4 regions of the Roseateles sp. FW305-36 genome follow, and region 1 is predicted to be linked to each of the others. Evidence: predicted binding sites of a transcription regulator. Region 1 holds the regulator's gene; each other region holds the start of a gene.
The links. Region 1 encodes LexA, which represses DNA repair genes until DNA is damaged. Its sites were predicted from a motif close to ACTGTATNNNNATACAGT; they were not measured.
Positions count from the first base shown of each region.

Region 2: dinB (DNA polymerase IV) is a predicted target of LexA. The motif match lies at 1,601-1,618, and genes of this name have one in related genera.
Region 3: recA (recombinase RecA) is a predicted target of LexA. The motif match lies at 1,944-1,961, and genes of this name have one in related genera.
Region 4: AC3WOE_RS00060 (PA0069 family radical SAM protein) is a predicted target of LexA. The motif match lies at 1,576-1,593, and genes of this name have one in related genera.

Region 1 is NZ_JBYSZK010000010.1:126,193-130,620, forward strand. Features, by position in the region: gene ubiG (bifunctional 2-polyprenyl-6-hydroxyphenol methylase/3-demethylubiquinol 3-O-methyltransferase UbiG) at 1-282, shown strand, start outside; gene AC3WOE_RS19180 (HAD-IA family hydrolase) at 279-953, shown strand; RNA gene ssrA (transfer-messenger RNA) at 968-1,340, shown strand; gene lexA (transcriptional repressor LexA) at 1,425-2,096, opposite strand; gene AC3WOE_RS19195 (asparaginase) at 2,181-3,101, shown strand; partial or broken gene AC3WOE_RS19200 (PEPxxWA-CTERM sorting domain-containing protein) at 3,102-3,191, opposite strand; partial or broken gene AC3WOE_RS19205 (esterase-like activity of phytase family protein) at 3,300-4,428, opposite strand, start outside.
Region 2 is NZ_JBYSZK010000001.1:80,367-84,794, forward strand. Features, by position in the region: gene AC3WOE_RS00365 (ATP-dependent DNA helicase) at 1-300, opposite strand, end outside; gene dinB (DNA polymerase IV) at 297-1,505, opposite strand; gene AC3WOE_RS00375 (patatin-like phospholipase family protein) at 1,666-3,057, shown strand; gene AC3WOE_RS00380 (aldo/keto reductase) at 3,061-4,041, opposite strand; gene AC3WOE_RS00385 (YidB family protein) at 4,198-4,428, shown strand, end outside.
Region 3 is NZ_JBYSZK010000016.1:89,231-93,658, reverse strand. Features, by position in the region: gene AC3WOE_RS24630 (DUF2889 domain-containing protein) at 1-119, opposite strand, end outside; gene AC3WOE_RS24625 (regulatory protein RecX) at 297-842, opposite strand; gene recA (recombinase RecA) at 864-1,907, opposite strand; gene AC3WOE_RS24615 (response regulator) at 2,082-2,753, shown strand; gene AC3WOE_RS24610 (sensor histidine kinase) at 2,754-4,268, shown strand; gene rodA (rod shape-determining protein RodA) at 4,246-4,428, opposite strand, start outside.
Region 4 is NZ_JBYSZK010000001.1:11,267-15,694, forward strand. Features, by position in the region: gene AC3WOE_RS00055 (MFS transporter) at 120-1,400, opposite strand; gene AC3WOE_RS00060 (PA0069 family radical SAM protein) at 1,594-2,718, shown strand; gene AC3WOE_RS00065 (phosphoethanolamine transferase) at 2,715-4,400, opposite strand.

The DNA.
Region 1 (4,428 bases):
GTCAAGCCCGGCGGCTGGGTCTTTCTGTCGACGCTGAACCGCAACGCCAAGTCCTTCCTGCTGGCCATCGTCGGCGCCGAATACGTACTGCAGATGCTGCCCAAGGGCACGCATGAATACGCACGCTTCATCAAGCCTTCCGAGCTTGCCCAGTACTGCCGCGACGCCGGGCTGGAGCTGCAGGGCAGCCGCGGCCTGAGCTACAACCCGTTGACGCAGCGCTACAGCCTCGGCAGCGACACCGACGTCAACTATCTGCTGGCCTGCCGCCGCCCCGCTTGAAGCTCGCACCACGCTGGTCGCATCTGCGCGCCGTGCTGTTCGATCTGGACGGCACGCTGATCGACAGCGCCAACGATCTTGCAGCGGCCGCCAATGCGATGCGCATGGATCGCGGCATGCGGGCGCTGCCGCTGTCGCGGTACCGCCCGCATGGGGGCTCCGGTGCCCGCGGCATGCTGGGCCAGGCCTTCGAAGTTGCGCCTGGGCATGCTGCGTATGAAGAGCTCAAGCGCGAGTTCCTCGATCGCTACGAGACGCTGATGTACGACAGCACGACGCCGTTCGCTGGCATCGAAGCCGAACTGCTGGGATTGGTGGAGGGCGGCCTCGCCTGGGGCATCGTCACCAACAAGGCCGAGCGCTTTGCCCTGCCGCTGGCCAAGGCTCTCGGGCTTGCAGCCGCCGCCATCGTCGGTGGCGATACGACGGGCCACACCAAGCCGCATCCCGCGCCGCTGCTGGAGGCCGCAAGGCGGTTGGGCGTGGCGCCCGCGGCCTGCCTGTACGTCGGGGACGACGAGCGGGACATCCTGGCCGGCCGCGCCGCTGGCATGAAGACCGCTGCCGCGGCCTGGGGCTATCTGGGTCATGGCGGCGAATTCCGCCATTGGGGTGCGGATATCGAGCTGTCCGCGCCCGGCGAGCTCTTGAAGCAGCTCGGACTGGCCTAAAATAGGAGTTCTCTGGGGCCGACTTGGTTTCGACGTGGGTGCGGATCCGGAGTAGGGCATGTCGAGCACCAGTCCGCTCGTAAAACCACTGGAAACAAAGTAACTGCAAACGACTCTACGTTCGCACTCGCCGCTTAATTGCGGATGAGCTTCTCAACGGCAGGCCGATGGGCCGGGCTGAGTTCCGCAAGGGGCAAGGCTGAGAAGTCACTCACATCGGCTGGCGTCGCACCGGGTCACTCGGTGGGGCGTGAGATCAAGTGACTGGCGGGAAAGCTAGCGTGCCACTGCGCGAGTTGACCGTGAGATTCAAACCAGCCGGCTAAACATGTAGATCTGCCCGGTGATGGCTTGCGGACGGGGGTTCAATTCCCCCCGGCTCCACCATCCAGACGAAAAAGGCCCGTGTCGGTGACGCGGGCCTTTTTCATTTCAAGTGAGCCGGGGGGAATTGAACCCTCGTCCCTGGGCCTAGTTGAACCCTTGTCCGCGGATCAGGCCCACAGCCAGACCCTCGATGCTGAAGCTCTCGCTGTCCTCGTTGACGACGATGGGCTCGAAGTCGGGATTCTCGGGCAGCAACTGGATGCCATCGGGCCCGCGTTTGAAGCGCTTCACGGTGACTTCTTCGCCGACGCGCGCCACGACGATCTGGCCATTGCGGGCCTCCTTGGCCGACTGCACGGCCAGCAGGTCGCCGTCGAGGATGCCGATGTCCTTCATGCTCATGCCCTTGACCTTGAGCAGGTAGTCGGGCCTTTTGGAGAACAGGCTGGGCTCGACGTTGTAGGTCTGCTCGACATGTTCCTGGGCCAGGATGGGCGCGCCGGCGGCGACGCGGCCGATCAGCGGCAGCGTCAGTTGCGACAGCGAAGGGATGGGCAGGCTGAACTGACGCGCGCGATTGAGGGCGCCGAGCACTTCGGACTTGAGGCGGATGCCTCGCGAGGTGCCGCCCACGAGTTCCAGCATGCCCTTGCGGGCCAGGGCCTGCAGATGTTCCTCGGCCGCGTTGGCGGACTTGAATCCCAGCTCGGCGGCGATCTCGGCACGGGTCGGCGGGGCGCCGGTGCTTTCGATCGCATTGCGGACCAGGTCGAAGATCTGCTGCTGGCGGGCGGTAAGCTTGGGTCGGTCTTGCACGTTCGGCCTTTTGAGATGGCTGGAAATTTGTCCAGCACCTGTATTTTTGTCCAGGAAACCAAGAAATTGCAAACCTCTGATCGTTTGATCGTCATTCTGGGCACCGGCGGCACCATCGCCGGCACCGCCAAGACCGCCAGCGATGGCGTTGGATACACGGCCGCACAGCTGCGCGTCGAGGATTTGTTGGCTGCCGTTCCCGCGCTCGCCGCTCGCAAGCTGGAGGCGCATCAGGTCGCCCAGCTGGACAGCAAGGACATGGATTTCGCGACCTGGCAGAAGCTGGCGGCCGCCGTGCATCAGCAGTTGGAACGCCCCGAGGTCGCCGGCCTCGTCATCACCCATGGCACGGACACGTTGGAAGAAACGGCCTACTTCCTGCATCGCGTGCTGGCGCCGTCCAAACCTGTCGTGCTGACGGCGGCCATGCGACCGGCGACGGCACTGGCGCCGGATGGACCGCAGAACCTCTTCGATGCCGTTCAGGTGGCGGCAGAGCCAGGCGCACAAGGTGTCGTCGTCGCCTTCGCCGGCCGCGTGCATGACGCGGTTCAGGTACGCAAGACGCACAGCTACCGCGTCGATGCCTTCGAGTCGGTCGACGGCGCCCTGGTGGCGCGAGTGGAGGAGGGTGTCGTGCGCCAGGTCGGCCGCTGGCCGGTGGGCGAGGCGCTGGGCCTTGCGCGCATTGCCGCGCCCGCAGAGCGCTGGCCGCGTGTCGACATCGTCATGAACCACGCGGGCGCGGACGGCGCCGTCGTGCGCGCGCTGTCGGCCAGCGGCGTCGACGGCCTCGTGGCCGCCGGCACCGGCAACGGCACGCTGAGCCGCGGCCTGGATGCAGCCCTGCGCGAGGCCGAAGCGGGCGGTGTGCGCGTCCTGCGCAGTACGCGCTGCGACGCCGGTCCCGTCATGGATCTGCCGGGCTTGCTGCCCAGCGCGGGCGCGCTGAGCCCGGTCAAGGCCAGGATCGAGCTGATCCTGGCCCTCTTGGCCGACGCCTGATCAGCCGCGGCGACGGCGGGCCATGAAGCCCACGGCGCCGAGGCCGGCGATCAGCATGGCGTACTGGCTGGGTTCCGGCACGGCCGCGATGGTCTGGTTGACCAGGTTGCCTTCGAAGGCAAAGACATAGAACTGATTGCCATAGGGCACGGCGGCGCTGCTGCCGTTGGGGACGGCCGTCGCCAGGAAGTCGTTGTCGTTGGCCAAGTACAGCGTGTGCATGGTCTTGCCGTTGACGGTGACGTCCTGGCCGAAGGCGATGCCTTCGAGCTTGGACGGGATCTGCGCGTCGGAGATGCCGGCGGCGTTCAGCGCGGCCCGGATGTCGAGGAACTTGGTGCCGACGATGGCCACGCTGGGCTGGGTGCGCAGGTCCTTGATGCCGCTGACTTCGGTGGCGCCGGTCAGGTCGATCTTGGTGAGCTGCTTCACCACGGCCTTGGAGCCGGGCGAGCCGTCGCCCATGCCCTTGCCGTCGCGCTCCAGCACGAGGAGCTCGTGGTCGTTCAGGGCCAGCAGCTCGCTGCTGTTGTAGGCCTTGCCGTTGATCTGGTTGTCGAAGGCGAACTGGCTGACGGCACCGGTCGCGATGTCGATCTTGACGATGCGGTTGTAGCGGCCACCGTCACCGCCATCCTGGGCCAGCGGGCTCTGCATGAAGCCGAACAGGGTCTTGCCGTCGGGCGAGATGGCCAGGCCTTCCATGCCCTTGTTGGCCACACGGCCGGTCGTGTTGCCGGAGATCTCGGCAGCACCCGAGCTGCTCAGGTTGGGGGCCGCGAAGCTGTCGGGCAGGCTGAAGGTGCGCGTGCGCTGGCCGGTAGCGCGGTCGAACTGGTAGACGTAGGGGCCGTATTCATCCGAGATGAAGACGCTCTTGCCGTCGTTGGAGACACGGATGCCTTCGGGGTCGAGGCGGGCGTTGTTCGGGTTGGTCGACAGGCCGGTGGCGAAGTTGTCGGAGCGGCCCGAGAAGTACTGGGTGCTGCCGGCGGTCAGCGCGCTGCTGTTGACGATACCGGTCAGCGTCGGGGCCTTGGCCCCGTAGTTCAGCGGCGTCGCGCTGGACAGCAGCGTGGTGGCCTTCAGCGTCGGAGCGATCGTGTAGGGCAGGGCGGAGCCCGGCGCCGCGGCGACGAGGTCGAGTTGCACCGTCTGGAAGCGGCTGATGAAGGAGGTCGTGTTGTCCAGGCTGGACGCGCCCCAGTCATTGGCGTTCGGACCGCGGTCAGGCAGCGCCAGGAAGGTGTTGCCGCCGGCCCAGGCCAGGCCCGAGCCCATGCCGCCGAGCAGGTTGGCGGCGAGGCCACTCTCGAGGTTGTAGTTC
Region 2 (4,428 bases), on a different contig from region 1:
CAGGGCGCGGCGGTTCTCGGGTATGAGGTCGACGGGGCCACGGATGGTCTTGATCTCTTCCAGCCGGTTCACGTCGGCCTCGTAGCCGTCGGCCCGGCCGCGCACGCGCAGGTTGCCGAACCGGCCTTCCAGGGCCAGCTCGGCCTCGTAGCCGGGCGAGCGCCGCGCCAGCACGGCCATCTGGCCGGCCTGGCCCTCGAGCGCAGTGGCCGACGGCGTGAAGCGGCGGTCCAGGTCGCCGCGCTTGGCGGTGAACTCGCACAGGCTGCGCACCGAGACGCTGTAGCTCCAGTCGCTCAAAACAGAGTCAGGTTGTCGGGCGCCGGGGGGGCGGGAGCGCGGCTAGCCGCGGGTGCCGCCAGCACTTCGCTGGCGTGCACGAGGTTGCCGATGCGCACGCCCATCAGGCGCAGGCGCTTGTCGAACTTGACGCGTTTGAGGCACAGGCCCGCGGCGTGGCGGATGTCGGCGGCGCCGGTGATCGGGACTTTGAGCGTCTGGTCGCGCGTGACGGTGATGAAGCCTTCGAAGCGCAGCTTGATGCCCACCGTCTTGCCCGCATAGCGCTTGCGGGCGAGGTCCTTGGCCAGACTCTCGCAGAGCTCGTCCATGATCTGGCCGAGCAGGATCTTGTCGTTCACGGCGCTGAGGTCGCGCTCGAAGGTCGTCTCGCGGCTGATGGACACCGGCTCGCTGTGCGTGACGACGGCGCGGTTGTCCCGGCCGTGGGAGGCGGCGTGCAGCCAGGCGCCGTAGCTCTCGCCGAACTGCTCGATGAGCCAGCGCGGATCGGCGGCGGCGATGTCGCCCACGGTCTCGATGCCGAGCTTGATCAGCCTTTCGCTGGCCTTGGGGCCGATGCCATTGATCTTGCGCACGCCCAGCGGCCACACCTGCTTCGGAATGTCGTCCAGGGTCAGCACGCTGATGCCGTCGGGCTTGTCCAGCTCGCTGGCGATCTTGCTGAGCAGCTTGTTGGGCGTGACGCCGATGGAGCAGGTCAGGCCGGTGGCGCGTCCCACCGAGTTCTTGATCTCCCGCGCCACGGCCTTCACGCCGCCGAGCGGGTCGTGGCCGACGGCGTCGCGCACGCCGGGCACGTCGGTCAGGTCGATGTAGATCTCGTCGATGCCGCGGTCCTCGATGACGGGCGCAACCTCGGCGACGGCCGCCTTGAACAGGCGCGAGTACTTGCGGTAGCTGTCGAAGTCGGCCGGCAGCAGGATGGCATCGGGTGCCCGCAGGGCCGCCTTCATGAGGCCCATCGCGGAGAACACGCCGAGGTCGCGCGCCGCATAGGTGCTGGTGGTGACGACGCCGCGGCCGGTGTAGTCGCGCAGCCTGGCGTAGCGCCAGCTGCCGTCCTCCAGCTGCCGCGGCGCATCCGCCCGCCGGCCGCCGATGACTACCGGCAAGCCCCTGAGCTGCGGATAGCGCAGCAGCTCGACGGACGCGTAGAAGGCGTCCATGTCGAGGTGGGCGATCCAGCGGGGGGGCTGCTGCATGTCAGTGGTGCACGGCCGCCCGAAACCGCTGACGCGCCCCCTCGGGGGGCAGTTCGCGGACGCGGACGTGGGGGCAGTTCATTTGCCCGATTGTCACTGGGAATAAAGACAGGGGCTGGCAGCATCGGCAGAATGCGCCCGATCCCAGGAGAGAGAGTCGATGCGCGTCCTGCTGCTGCTTTGCACCTGTTTCATCGCGCTCTCGCTGGCCGCCTGCGCCAGCGCGCCGATCAATCCGCCGCGCAACAAGCCGGCGGCCGCGCAGAGCATGCAGCGCGCCCTCAAGCCGCTGGAGAACGACACCTTCGTGGCGTTGAGCTTCTCGGGCGGCGGCTTGCGGGCGGCGGCCTTTTCCTACGGCGTGCTGGAGGGGCTGCGCGAGCAGCCCTCCGTTGGCGGGCACACCCTTCTGGACGATGTCAGCTTCATCACCAGCGTGTCGGGCGGGTCGCTGACCTCGGCCTATTTCGGGCTGCACGGCGCCGAGGGCCTGCGCGATTTCCGCGACAAGGTGCTGCTGCGTGACGGCGAGCGTGGCCTGCGCTTCAGCCTGCTCAACCCCAACAATCTGCGGCGGCTGTTTGCCGGGGGACTGAACGACCGCAGCGACTTCAACGACTGGCTCGAGAACGATGTCTTCAAGGGCGCGACCTTTGCCGACATGTTCAAGCGCTCGAGTCCCGTGGTGTGGATCAGCGCCAGCAATGTGCAGTACCGGCTTGCCTTCCCCTTCCACGAGCGGGCCTTCGACGCGCTGTGCAGTGACCTGGCGAGTTATCCGGTCTCCGAGGCGGTGGCGGCTTCCATGGCGGTGCCGCTGTTCTTCGCGCCGGTGGTGGTGGAGCGCTTTCCCGAGGCCTGCAAGGTGCAGCTGCCGCCCGGCCTGAATGGGCGCCCCAACGAGCGCGACGACCAGTACCGCCTGCGCGTGGCGCTGGCGCGGTTGTTCCGCGACAACCTGGACCCCAAGGCCGGGCGCTATCTGAAGCTGGTCGATGGCGGGCTGACCGACAACCTCGGCCTGGTGGCCATCCTGCAGAGCCGGGTGCTGCTGAACACGCCCTATGGTCCCATCCCCGAGAACGATGCGGCGACGATGCGCCGCCTGCTCTTCATCGTCGTCGATGCCGGCCAGGGGCCGAGCGCCGATTGGGCTCGGGAGGTGGCCGGGCCATCCGGCATGGACATCGCCGCGGGCGCCGTCGACACGGCCATCGAGAGCACGATGCGCATGAGCTATGCGGCCTTCCTGCCCATGGTGCGCGACTGGGAGCGCGAGCTGGTGAACTACCGCTGCGGCCTCAGCGAGGAGCGCAAGTCCGCGCTGCGGGCGCTCAACCCCGGCTGGCATTGCGAGGACATCAAGTTCAGCGTCACGCAGATCAGCTTTGGCGATCTGCCCGAGGCCGAGGAGCAGGCGCTCAACGCCATCCCGACGCGGCTCACGTTGCCGGCCGAGCAGCTCGACCGGCTGATTGCCGCCGGCAAGCAGGTGGTGGCGCGGGACGGCGTGGTGAAGCGCTTCAGCGCCGCGGCCCAGCGCGGCGAATGAGCCTCACCAGAGGGTGTGGACAGAAGGCGCGATGCGGCGCTGGTAGAGATCGGCCAGGGCCTGCATCAGCGGCGCCGGCAGGGCGGCCAGGTCGGCGGCGCTGACGTTCTCGTCCACCTGGGCTGGCGTGCGGCCACCCGGAATGGCGGTGGTGACCGCCTCGTTCATCAGGATCCAGCGCAGGGCGAGGCGGGCCATGCTGATGCCTTCGGGCAGCAGCCGGCGCAATTCCTCGACGGCGGCCAGGCCCTGTTCGTAGTCGACGCCGGAGAAGGTCTCGCCCTTGTCGAAGGCCTCGCCCTGGCGGTTGAAGCCGCGGTGGTCGTCGGCGCCGAATCGGCTGTCGCGGGTGAACTTGCCGCTGAGCATGCCGCTGGACAGCGGCAGCCGCGCCAGCACGCCGACCCGGGCCGCGCGGGCGGCGGGCAGGAAGACTTCCGCGGGCCGCTGGCGGAACAGGTTGTAGATGATCTGCACCGACTGCACGTGCGGGAATTTCAGCGCCGCCATGGCCTCGTCGATGCGCTCGACGCTGACGCCGTAGTGGCGCAGCTTGCCCGCGCGTACCAGGTCGTCCAGCGCGCCGAAGACCTCGGGCATGGTGTAGACGGCGGTGGGCGGGCAGTGCAGTTGCAGCAGGTCGAGGGTGTCGGTCTCGAGGTTCTTGAGGCTGCGCTCGATGAAGGGCTTCAAGTCGCGGTAGCCCTCGGCCACATGCGGGTTCAGGCGCCGGCCGGCCTTGGTGGCGATGTGGAAGGCGTCGCCCGGGCGCTCGCGCTTCAGGCGGGCCAGCAGGCGCTCGCTGTGGCCGTCGCCGTAGACGTCGGCGGTGTCGAAGAAGTTCACGCCGCGGTCCAGGGCGCGGTGCAGGGCGGCCATGGCCGCCGTGTCATCGGTGTCGCCCCAGGTGCCGCCGATGGCCCAGGCACCGAAGCCGATGGCAGAGACATTCCAGCCGGTACGGCCGAGGGGACGGTAGTGCATGTTCGAGTCGGGGCAGGGGATGGGAGCGATGGATGATAGCGCTCCCATGCGCTCGCTGCGAACGGACAGCTTCGCGGCGTGGCCGAGGTCTAGACTGCGGCGCAGCGCAGGCCCTGCATGAGGGCTGTTGTGCGAGTCATTTCACCGGAGATTGCCATGGGACTTCTGGACAGCATGCTCGGCGCCGCCACTCAGGCTATGGGCAATTCGCAGCAGGCCGGTGGGCCGGACTGGGTGACGTTGATCTCGGGCCTGCTGGCCAATGGCAGCGCCCACGGCGGGCTCGCGGGCGTGCTGCAGCAGCTGCAGGCCGGCGGCCTGGGCGAGCAGGTGCAAAGCTGGATCTCGACGGGCGGCAATCAGCCCGTGTCAGGCTCGCAATTGAGC
Region 3 (4,428 bases), on a different contig from region 1:
TTGGTGTCAGTCAGGCTGGCTTCGACGTCGAACAGGCCGTCATCGCGCGCGAACACCTGCACATCGAGGGCGCGGCGGTGCAGCGGGCGGCGCGTGACGGACGGGTGGACGGCAGGCATGGAACGGGGGAATGGCGAATCACCCCGGCCTGTGCCGGGACGGGGTCAACCCGGCTCTTGCGGCGCCTTGCCAGAGGGGCAGAAGGGCCTGTAACCGGGTGAACCCTCGTTTTTGGGGCAGCCGGCAATGTAGCACGGAGGGTGAAAACTCCCCCTGCGCGCTCGGTCAAGCGGCCCTTAGGCCCTCAGCAAGCGGCGCACCACTTCGGGGGCGAAACCCCTCGCCAGCAGGAAACGGGTCTGGCGCGCCTGCTCGGCCGCCTCGCGCGAAGGCTCGGCCCCGAAGCGCCTCTGCCAGACCTCGCGGGCGCGTTCCAGTTCGGTTTCACGCAGGACGGCCTGCTGCTCGGCGTCCAGCTTGAGCCCGTGCTGGGCCAGCTCCTGCTGGATGCGCTGGGCGCCGAAACGGCCGGCGCGCAGGTGCAGCCGGGATTCGATGAAGCGCTCTTCGTTCAAATAGCCGGCGGCGGCGAGGCTGTCGAGCAAGGCGTCGACCGTGGCCTCGCCGGCTTGCGCGCCAGCCTCCTCTTCGTGGACGGCGTGCGCCTCGACGGCGCCGCGGGTGTCCCCAGCCGCCGTCGCCATGGCCGCCGCCGCGGCACGCTCACGCAGCTGCCGCTCGATGCGCAGCAGTTTGCGCCGCAACTCCGCCCGGCTGTGCTCGCGCTGGGCCAGCAGGCCGATGGCACGGGCCTTCAGCGACAGCGGCCCACGGGTGGCCATGCGGGGCGAACCGGAGCCGGCTTACTCCGCGTCGCCTTCGACAGCGCTCAGGGCGGCGACGCCGACCGCTTCACGGATCTTGTTCTCGATCTCGCGGGCGATGTCGGGGTTCTCGCGTAGGAATTCGCGGGCGTTGTCCTTGCCCTGGCCGATCTTCTCGCCTTGATAGGCATACCAGGCGCCGGACTTGTCGACGATCTTGTGCACGACGCCCATGTCGACGATCTCGCCCTCGCGGCTGATGCCTTCACCGTAGAGGATGTCGAACTCCGCGGTCTTGAACGGGGGGCTGACCTTGTTCTTGACGACCTTGACCTTGGTCTCGGAGCCGATGACCTCCTCGCCCTTCTTGATCGAGCCGATACGGCGGATGTCCAGGCGCACCGAGGCGTAGAACTTCAGCGCATTGCCGCCGGTGGTCGTTTCGGGCGAGCCGAACATGACGCCGATCTTCATGCGGATCTGGTTGATGAAGATGACCGTGCAGTTGGTCTTCTTGATGGTGGCGGTCAGCTTGCGCAGGGCCTGGCTCATCAGGCGGGCCTGCAGGCCGGGGAGCTGGTCACCCATCTCGCCTTCGATTTCGGCCCGGGGCGTCAACGCCGCGACCGAGTCGATGACGATGAGGTCGACCGAGCCGGAACGCACCAGGGAGTCGACGATCTCCAGGGCCTGTTCGCCGGTGTCGGGCTGGCTGATCAGCAGGTCTTGCAGATTCACGCCCAGCTTCTGGGCGTATTGGATGTCGAGGGCGTGTTCGGCGTCGATGAAGGCGCAGGTGCCTTGCAGCTTCTGCATCTCGGCGATGACCTGCAGGGTCAGCGTCGTCTTGCCGGAGGACTCGGGGCCGTAGATCTCGATGACGCGGCCGCGCGGCAGGCCGCCGACGCCCAGCGCGATGTCCAGGCCCAGCGAGCCGGTGGAGACGACCTGGATGTCTTCGATGACCTCGCCTTCGCCCAGGCGCATGATGGAACCCTTGCCGAATTGCTTCTCGATCTGGGCGAGGGCGGCCTGCAGGGCCTTGGCTTTTTCGGTGTTCAGGGCTTTGACGGGCGCGTCCATGCAGTTCTCCAAAGGAATGTCGGAATTATGGGGCAATCTGTATGTTTGTACAGTGGTTCTGTCCCCGAATCTGAGGAAGAGCACCCTCAGGCTTGATCGGCATTCTGTGAGCCAGGTGGCTCAAGACGTGAGCCACCTGCTCAAGACCTAACATCGGCGCCGGAGACAACACCTATGCGCATCCTGATTGCCGAAGACGACCAAGTGCTGGCCGATGGCCTGTTGCGGGCCTTGCGTGCCTCGGGCTACGCGGTGGACCGCGTCAGCTCGGGCACCGAGGCTGATACCGCGCTGGCCACGCATGAGTTCGACCTCGTCATCCTCGACCTGGGCCTGCCGCGCCTGCATGGGCTGGAGGTGCTGCGCAAGCTGCGCGCCCGCGGCGCGACCATGCCGGTGCTGATCCTGACCGCCGCGGACAGCGTCGAGCAGCGCGTCAAGGGCCTGGATCTGGGCGCCGACGACTACATGGCCAAGCCCTTCTCGCTGCAGGAGCTGGAAGCCCGCGTGCGGGCCCTGACCCGGCGCGGCCTGGGGACGGCCAGCAGCGTCATTAAGCACGGACCGCTGACCTTCGACGCTACCGGCCGCGTGGCCTATATCAACGACCAGATGCTGGAGCTGTCGGCGCGCGAGCTGTCGCTGCTGGAAGTGCTGCTGCAGCGCGCCGGGCGTCTCGTCAGCAAGGACCAGCTCGTCGAGCGCCTGTGCGAATGGGGCGAGGAGGTCTCGAACAACGCCATCGAGGTCTATATCCACCGCTTGCGCAAGAAGATCGAGCAAGGCCCCATCCGCATCGCGACGGTGCGTGGACTCGGTTACTGCCTCGAGAAAATCGCCTCGTAGATGCCGACCAAGGACGGCGCCAGCCCCCAGCAGGGCTCGCTGTTCGGCGAGATCCTCGACTGGATGCTCGCCCCGCTGCTGCTGATCTGGCCGATCAGCGTGGCGCTGACCTGGCTGGTCGCGCAGGGCATTGCCAGCCGACCCTATGACCGCGAGCTGGGCGAGATGGCGCGCAGCCTGGGTCTGCAGGTGGCGGCTGAAGCCGCACCGGTCAAGGGAAAAGACCGTTACGCGCTGGCGCCGGAAGCGGCGGCCCTGCTGAGGGCAGACGCCTCGGACACGGTCTTCTATCAGGTGCTGGGCCTGCGCGGCGAGCTGCTGAGTGGCGACGCGACGCTGCCGGTGCCCACCGAGGACGCGCCCATCGTGCCCTGGGAGCTGCACTTCCGCGACGACGAGGTCGGCACGGACGCCGTGCGCGTGGCCTATCTGTGGATCTCCCCCGAGGGCCAGGCCGGGTCGACGAAGACGATGCTGGTGCAGGTGGCCGAGACCCTGGGCAAGCGCGCCCGCCTGACCAACGAGATCATCAAGGGCGTCATCCTGCCGCAGTTCGTCATCCTGCCGCTGGCCGTGCTGCTGGTGTGGCTGGCGCTGGCGCGCGGTATCTCGCCGCTGAACGAATTGCAGCGGCGCATCCGCTCGCGCGAGAGCTCGGACCTGTCGCCCATCGACGAACAGCGCGTGCCTGACGAAGTCGCGCCGCTGGTGCAGGCCATCAACGACCTGCTGGCGCGGCTGGACTCGTCGATGAGCCGGCAAAAGCACTTCCTGGCCGATGCGGCCCACCAGCTGAAGACGCCGCTGGCGGGCCTGCGCACCCAGGCCGAGCTGATCCAGCGCGAGATCGACGCCGGCCGCGCCTCGCCCGAGGAGCTCAAGCGTTCGCTGGCCCAGATCGCCCGCGCCAGCGAGCGCGCCGCCCACATGGTCAACCAGCTGCTGGCCATGGCCCGCGCCGAGGACGCCGAGCAGGCCATGCGCCGCGAGCCGGTCAACCTGGCCGAGATCGCCATCGACACGGTGCGCGACTTCGTGCCGCGGGCGCTGGAGCGGCGCATCGACCTCGGCTACGACGGTGTCGCGCCCGAGGACAGCCGGCTGCGTGTGCAGGGCCAGCCGGTGCTGATGGGCGAACTGATCCGCAACCTCGTCGACAACGCGCTGCTTTACACGCCGGCCGGTGGCCTGGTAACGGTGCGGGTCGTCGAGGACCCCTTCGGCCAGGTCGTCGTGCTGCAGGTCGAGGACACCGGGCCGGGCATCGCGCCCGCCGAACGCGAGAAGGTCTTCCAGCCCTTCTACCGGTCGCTGGGCAGTGGCGTCGAGGGTTCGGGCCTGGGCCTGGCCATCGTGCAGGAGATCGTGCAGCAACACGAGGCCGAGTTGACGCTGGACGACACCCGCCTGCGCCGCGCGGCGGGGGGCGAGCCGCCGGACGGCCAGGGGCCGGGGGCGCGGTTCACGATCCGCTTCCCTGCCAATCTGCCGGCTAGGTCTTTACCAGCTTCTTGACCCGCGCAATCGACATCAGCAGCCCCAGCGACAGCCCCAGCGTCACCATCGCCGTGCCGCCATAGCTGATGAAGGGCAAGGGCACGCCGACGACGGGCAGGATGCCGCTGACCATGCCCATGTTGACGAAGACGTAGGTGAAGAAGCTCAGCGTCACCGC
Region 4 (4,428 bases), on a different contig from region 1:
GAGCGGCCTGTTGAGGCTACAGCTCCGGCTTCCGACGATTCAACTCCAGGTGCGAGAGGGGCCGCTGGCCATCTCGTCAAGGCCGCGGGCGGGCGTAGGCCATGCCCTACGCGACGACATCAGTGCTGCAAGCCATCCCGTTTCGCCAGGGCCGGGAAAAGCTTGAACCACAGCCCGACGACGGCCAGCGTGCCCAAGCCGCCGAGCAGTACCGAGCCCACGGGACCGAGCAGGGCCGCCGTGGCGCCCGATTCGAACTCGCCGAGCTGGTTGCTCGCGCCGATGAAGACCGAGTTCACGGCACCGACGCGACCACGCATCTCGTCTGGTGTCTCGAGTTGCACCAGCGACTGGCGGATGACGACGCTGACCATGTCGGCGGCGCCGCTGACGGCCAGCACGGCGAAGGCGAGCAGGAAGGAGGTCGTCAGCGCAAAGGCGATCATGGTCAGACCGAACAGCGCCACGGCGCCGAGCAGCCAGCGGCCGGCGCGGCGCGCGATGGGATGGCGGGCCAGCCAGACGCCGACGATCACCGCGCCCAGGGCCGGCGCTGCCCGCAGCAGGCCCAGCCCTTCCGGGCCGGTGTGCAGGATGTCCCTCGCGAAGATGGGCAGCAGCGCCGTGGCGCCGCCAAGCAGCACGGCGAACAGGTCCAGCGAGATGGCGCCGAGCACGACGGGGCGCTGCCAGATGAAACGGATGCCCGCCGTCAGCTGCGCCAGATCGGGCGCGGCGCGGCGCGGCTGGACGGCGCGATGGCGGATGGTCAACACGTTGGCGATGGCCGCGAGCAGCAGCAGCAGCGACACGCTGTAGACCAGCGCCGCGCCCCAATGTGCCGCGTCGCCGGCATGGCCGAGTCCCGACGCGATGGTGGGCCCCAAGGCATAGAGGGCACCCCCCAGGGCCGGGCCGGCAATGATGGAGACCTGCATGGTCGAACTGGCCGCCGCCACGGCACGCGGCAGCAGGATGGGCGTCACCAGCATGGGCATCAGGGCCTGCTGCGATGGCATCTGCAGCGCCCGCGCACAACCCAGCAGGATGGACAGCATGAGGATGAGCCGCGGCCCCACCCAGTGCCCCGCGCTGCCCAGCGCCAGGCAGGTCGCGGCCAGGCATTGCATGCCGAGGCTTGCGGCCAGCAGCAGCCTGCGGTCGCGCTGGTCGACGAGATGACCGGCCGGCAGCGTCAGCAGCAGGGCGGGCAGGAATTGCGCGAGGCCCACCAGGCCCAGGTCCCAGGCGCTGGAGGTCAGGTCATACATCTGCCAGCCCAGGGCCACCATCAGCATCTGGTTGGCGGCGCCGCCGGTCACGCGGGCGCCCAGCAGGCGCAGATAGTCGCGTTGATCACGCAGGCGGGCCGGGGTGCCGGGATTCGCGTCGAGAGGCATGCAGGCGGGCTTGCGCGCCGGTCGGCAGGCGCAGGAGAACCAGGGGCCGGCGGATTATCCCGGCGCTTCAGGAGTCTGGCCTGCGGCGGCGGGTGCGCGTCCAGCGCTCGGCAAGCCGGGTCGAGTCGGCATGCCCGGAATCCAGCAGGGTCATGGCTTTTGCCCTTGGTCGCATACTGTATATATTTACAGTATGTCGCCCGCTCCCACCCGCATCGCCGCTGCCCAGCCGGCCCTGGTTCCGCTGGACTCCATCAAGGGCCGCGGCACGGCGACGGCCATGCCGCATCGCTTCGAGCAGCGCGAGCGCGAGCAGTACGACGACGGCTGGGGTTCGCTGGACCAGGAGGCGACCGAGGAGCACCTGCCACCGGCCACCGAGGTCATCGAGGAGCAGGCGAAGAAGATCGTCACCAGCAACCAGTCGCCCGACATCAGCTTCGACTATTCGATCAACCCGTATCGCGGTTGTGAGCATGGCTGCGTCTACTGCTTCGCGCGGCCGACGCACAGCTATCTGAACCTGTCACCGGGGTTGGACTTCGAGACCCGCATCGTGGCCAAGATCAACGCCGCCGAGCGCCTGCGCGAGACGCTGGCGGGCTCGAGGTACGAGCCGCGCTCGCTGGTGCTGGGCACGGCCACGGATGCTTACCAGCCCATCGAGCGCAAGCTCGGCATCACGCGGCGCCTCGTCGAGGTGCTGGCGGAAACGAGTCACCCCTTTTCGGTCGTCACCAAGTCCAGCGGCATCGAGCGCGAGCTGGACCTGATCGCGCCGATGGCGGCGCAGGGCCTGGTGTCGGTCTATCTGTCGATCACGACGCTGGACAACGAGCTGGCCCGCATCCTCGAGCCTCGCGCGGCGGCCCCGGCGCGGCGGCTGCGCACCATCAAGGCGCTGGCGGATGCGGGCGTGCCGGTGGGCGTCAGCGTGTCGCCCATCATTCCCTTCATCAACGAGCCCGAGCTGGAGCACATCCTGGAGGCGGCCCATGCGGCCGGTGCCAGCAGCGCCTTCAGCATTCCGATCCGCCTGCCCTGGGAGGTCAATCCGCTGTTCCAGGACTGGCTGCAGCGTCATTTCCCCGAGCGCGCCGACCGGGTCATGGCCCGCATCCGCGACATGCGCGGCGGCAAGGACAACGATGCACGCTTCGGCAAGCGGTTCACCGGCGAGGGCATCTGGGCCGACCTGCTGCGCGCGCGGCTGCGGCGGGTGGTGGTTAAGCTGGGGATGAGGACGGAGCGAAGGCCGGTGCAGCTGGCTCTATTCAAGCCGCCGCGCAAGCCTTCGGCGCAGGGCGATCTGTTCTAGCTCCGGCAACCCGCCAACAAATCCCACTCCGCCCTGTAGACATCCGCCCGCGCGCCCACCCAACCCATCACCGTATGGAAGAGGTTGTCATGCGAGGCCGGCTTGTCGCGCAGGCCGGCCAGGCAGCCGGGCTTGAGCGACTTCGCCAGGTCGCCGCCCTCGGGCGCCCACAGCACCATGGGCACATGGGTCTGCTCATCCGGCGCCATGGCGTACGGCATGCCGTGCAGATAGAGGCCGTTCTCGCCCAGGGACTCGCCGTGGTCGGAGACGTAGAGCATGCCGGTGTCGAAGCGCGTCTGCTGGGTTTGCAACCAGGCGATGGAGCGGGCCAGCAGGCGGTCGGTCGTCACCAGGGTGTTGTCATAGCCGTTGACGACCTGCTGGCGCTCGCATTCCTGCAGCAGGTTGCGCTTGCACTCGGGTTGGAAGGGTTTGAGGTCGTCCGGCGAACGCTTGAAATAGGCCGGGCCGTGGCTGCCCATCTGGTGCATGACGAGGACGAGGCCGCGCTTGAGGCGCTCGGGGTCCAGCGCGGCGATGCGCTTGTCGAGCTCATGCAGCAGGGCTTCGTCGAAGCATTCCTCTTCACCCAGTTCGTCCTTGTGGCACAGGCCTGCCGTCAGCGCCGCGGCGCCCTGGGGCAGCTTGGACGTCGGGCTGTTGGGCACGCGGTCGCACAGGCCCTTGCAGCCGCTCTGGTTGTCCAGCCACAGCACGGCCAGGCCGGCGCGCTGCAGCACGTCGAGCAGGTTCTCCTGCGGTTTGCCGGCGTCGAAATCGGCGCGGCCCTGGGGCGCGAACATGCAGGGCAGGGAGGCGGCCGTGGCCGTGCCGCAGGACGTCACCTGGCGCAGGCTCACCAGGCTGGCGCCTTGCAGCTTGGACAGCTCCGGGTTGGTCGGCCGCGCATAGCCGTTGAGGCTGAAGTTCATGGCGCGGGCGGTCTCACCGACGACGAAGAGCAGCAGCGGCGGCTTGGCGCCCTCGGCGCGCGGCAGCAGGTGCGCGTCGGCACCGATGACGACCGGCGGGCCCTTGGGACCGGAGAGGCTGCGCACGCCGACGGCGCTGACCGAATAGACGGCGTTCAGCGGCGTGACCATGTAGCGGATGGTCTTGTAGTTGCGCATCGTCGACGACAGCGTCGCGAACACGCTCAGGGCCAGCAGCACCATGGCGACGACGGCGAGGCCGAAGGCGGCGAGGTTGCCGCCCAGGCGCTTCGGGAAGCCTTGGGCCGGCGCCGCCGGCCGGCGCAGCAGCCACCAGGCGGGCAGGGCACCCAGCAACAGCAGGCTGGCCAGCAGCTTCCAGCTCAGCAGGTCGCGCGTCTCGCGCGCATCGGTCTGCAGCATGTTCACGACCATGGTGGGATCGAAGACGATGCCGTAGCTGCCGATGAAATAGGCCAGGGCACCGGCCGCCAGCAGCAGCAGCGCGATGACGCCCTTGATGAGGCGCGGCCAAGCCAGCAGGCTGAGCACGGCACCGGTCGCGGCGATCACCATGCCGGCGAAGGCGATGATGAAACCCACACCGATGCCGGGCATGGCCTGAAGCTGCTTCCACAGCGGCCAGTTGGCCAACAAGCCCATCCACAGGGCGGCCAGCCAAGCCTGGGTCAGGGGACGCGAGGTGTCGGGCTGGAACCAGGCCAGCAGGCGCTTGAGCAGAGACATCGAAGGGAAAACGAAGCAGCGGGGTCGG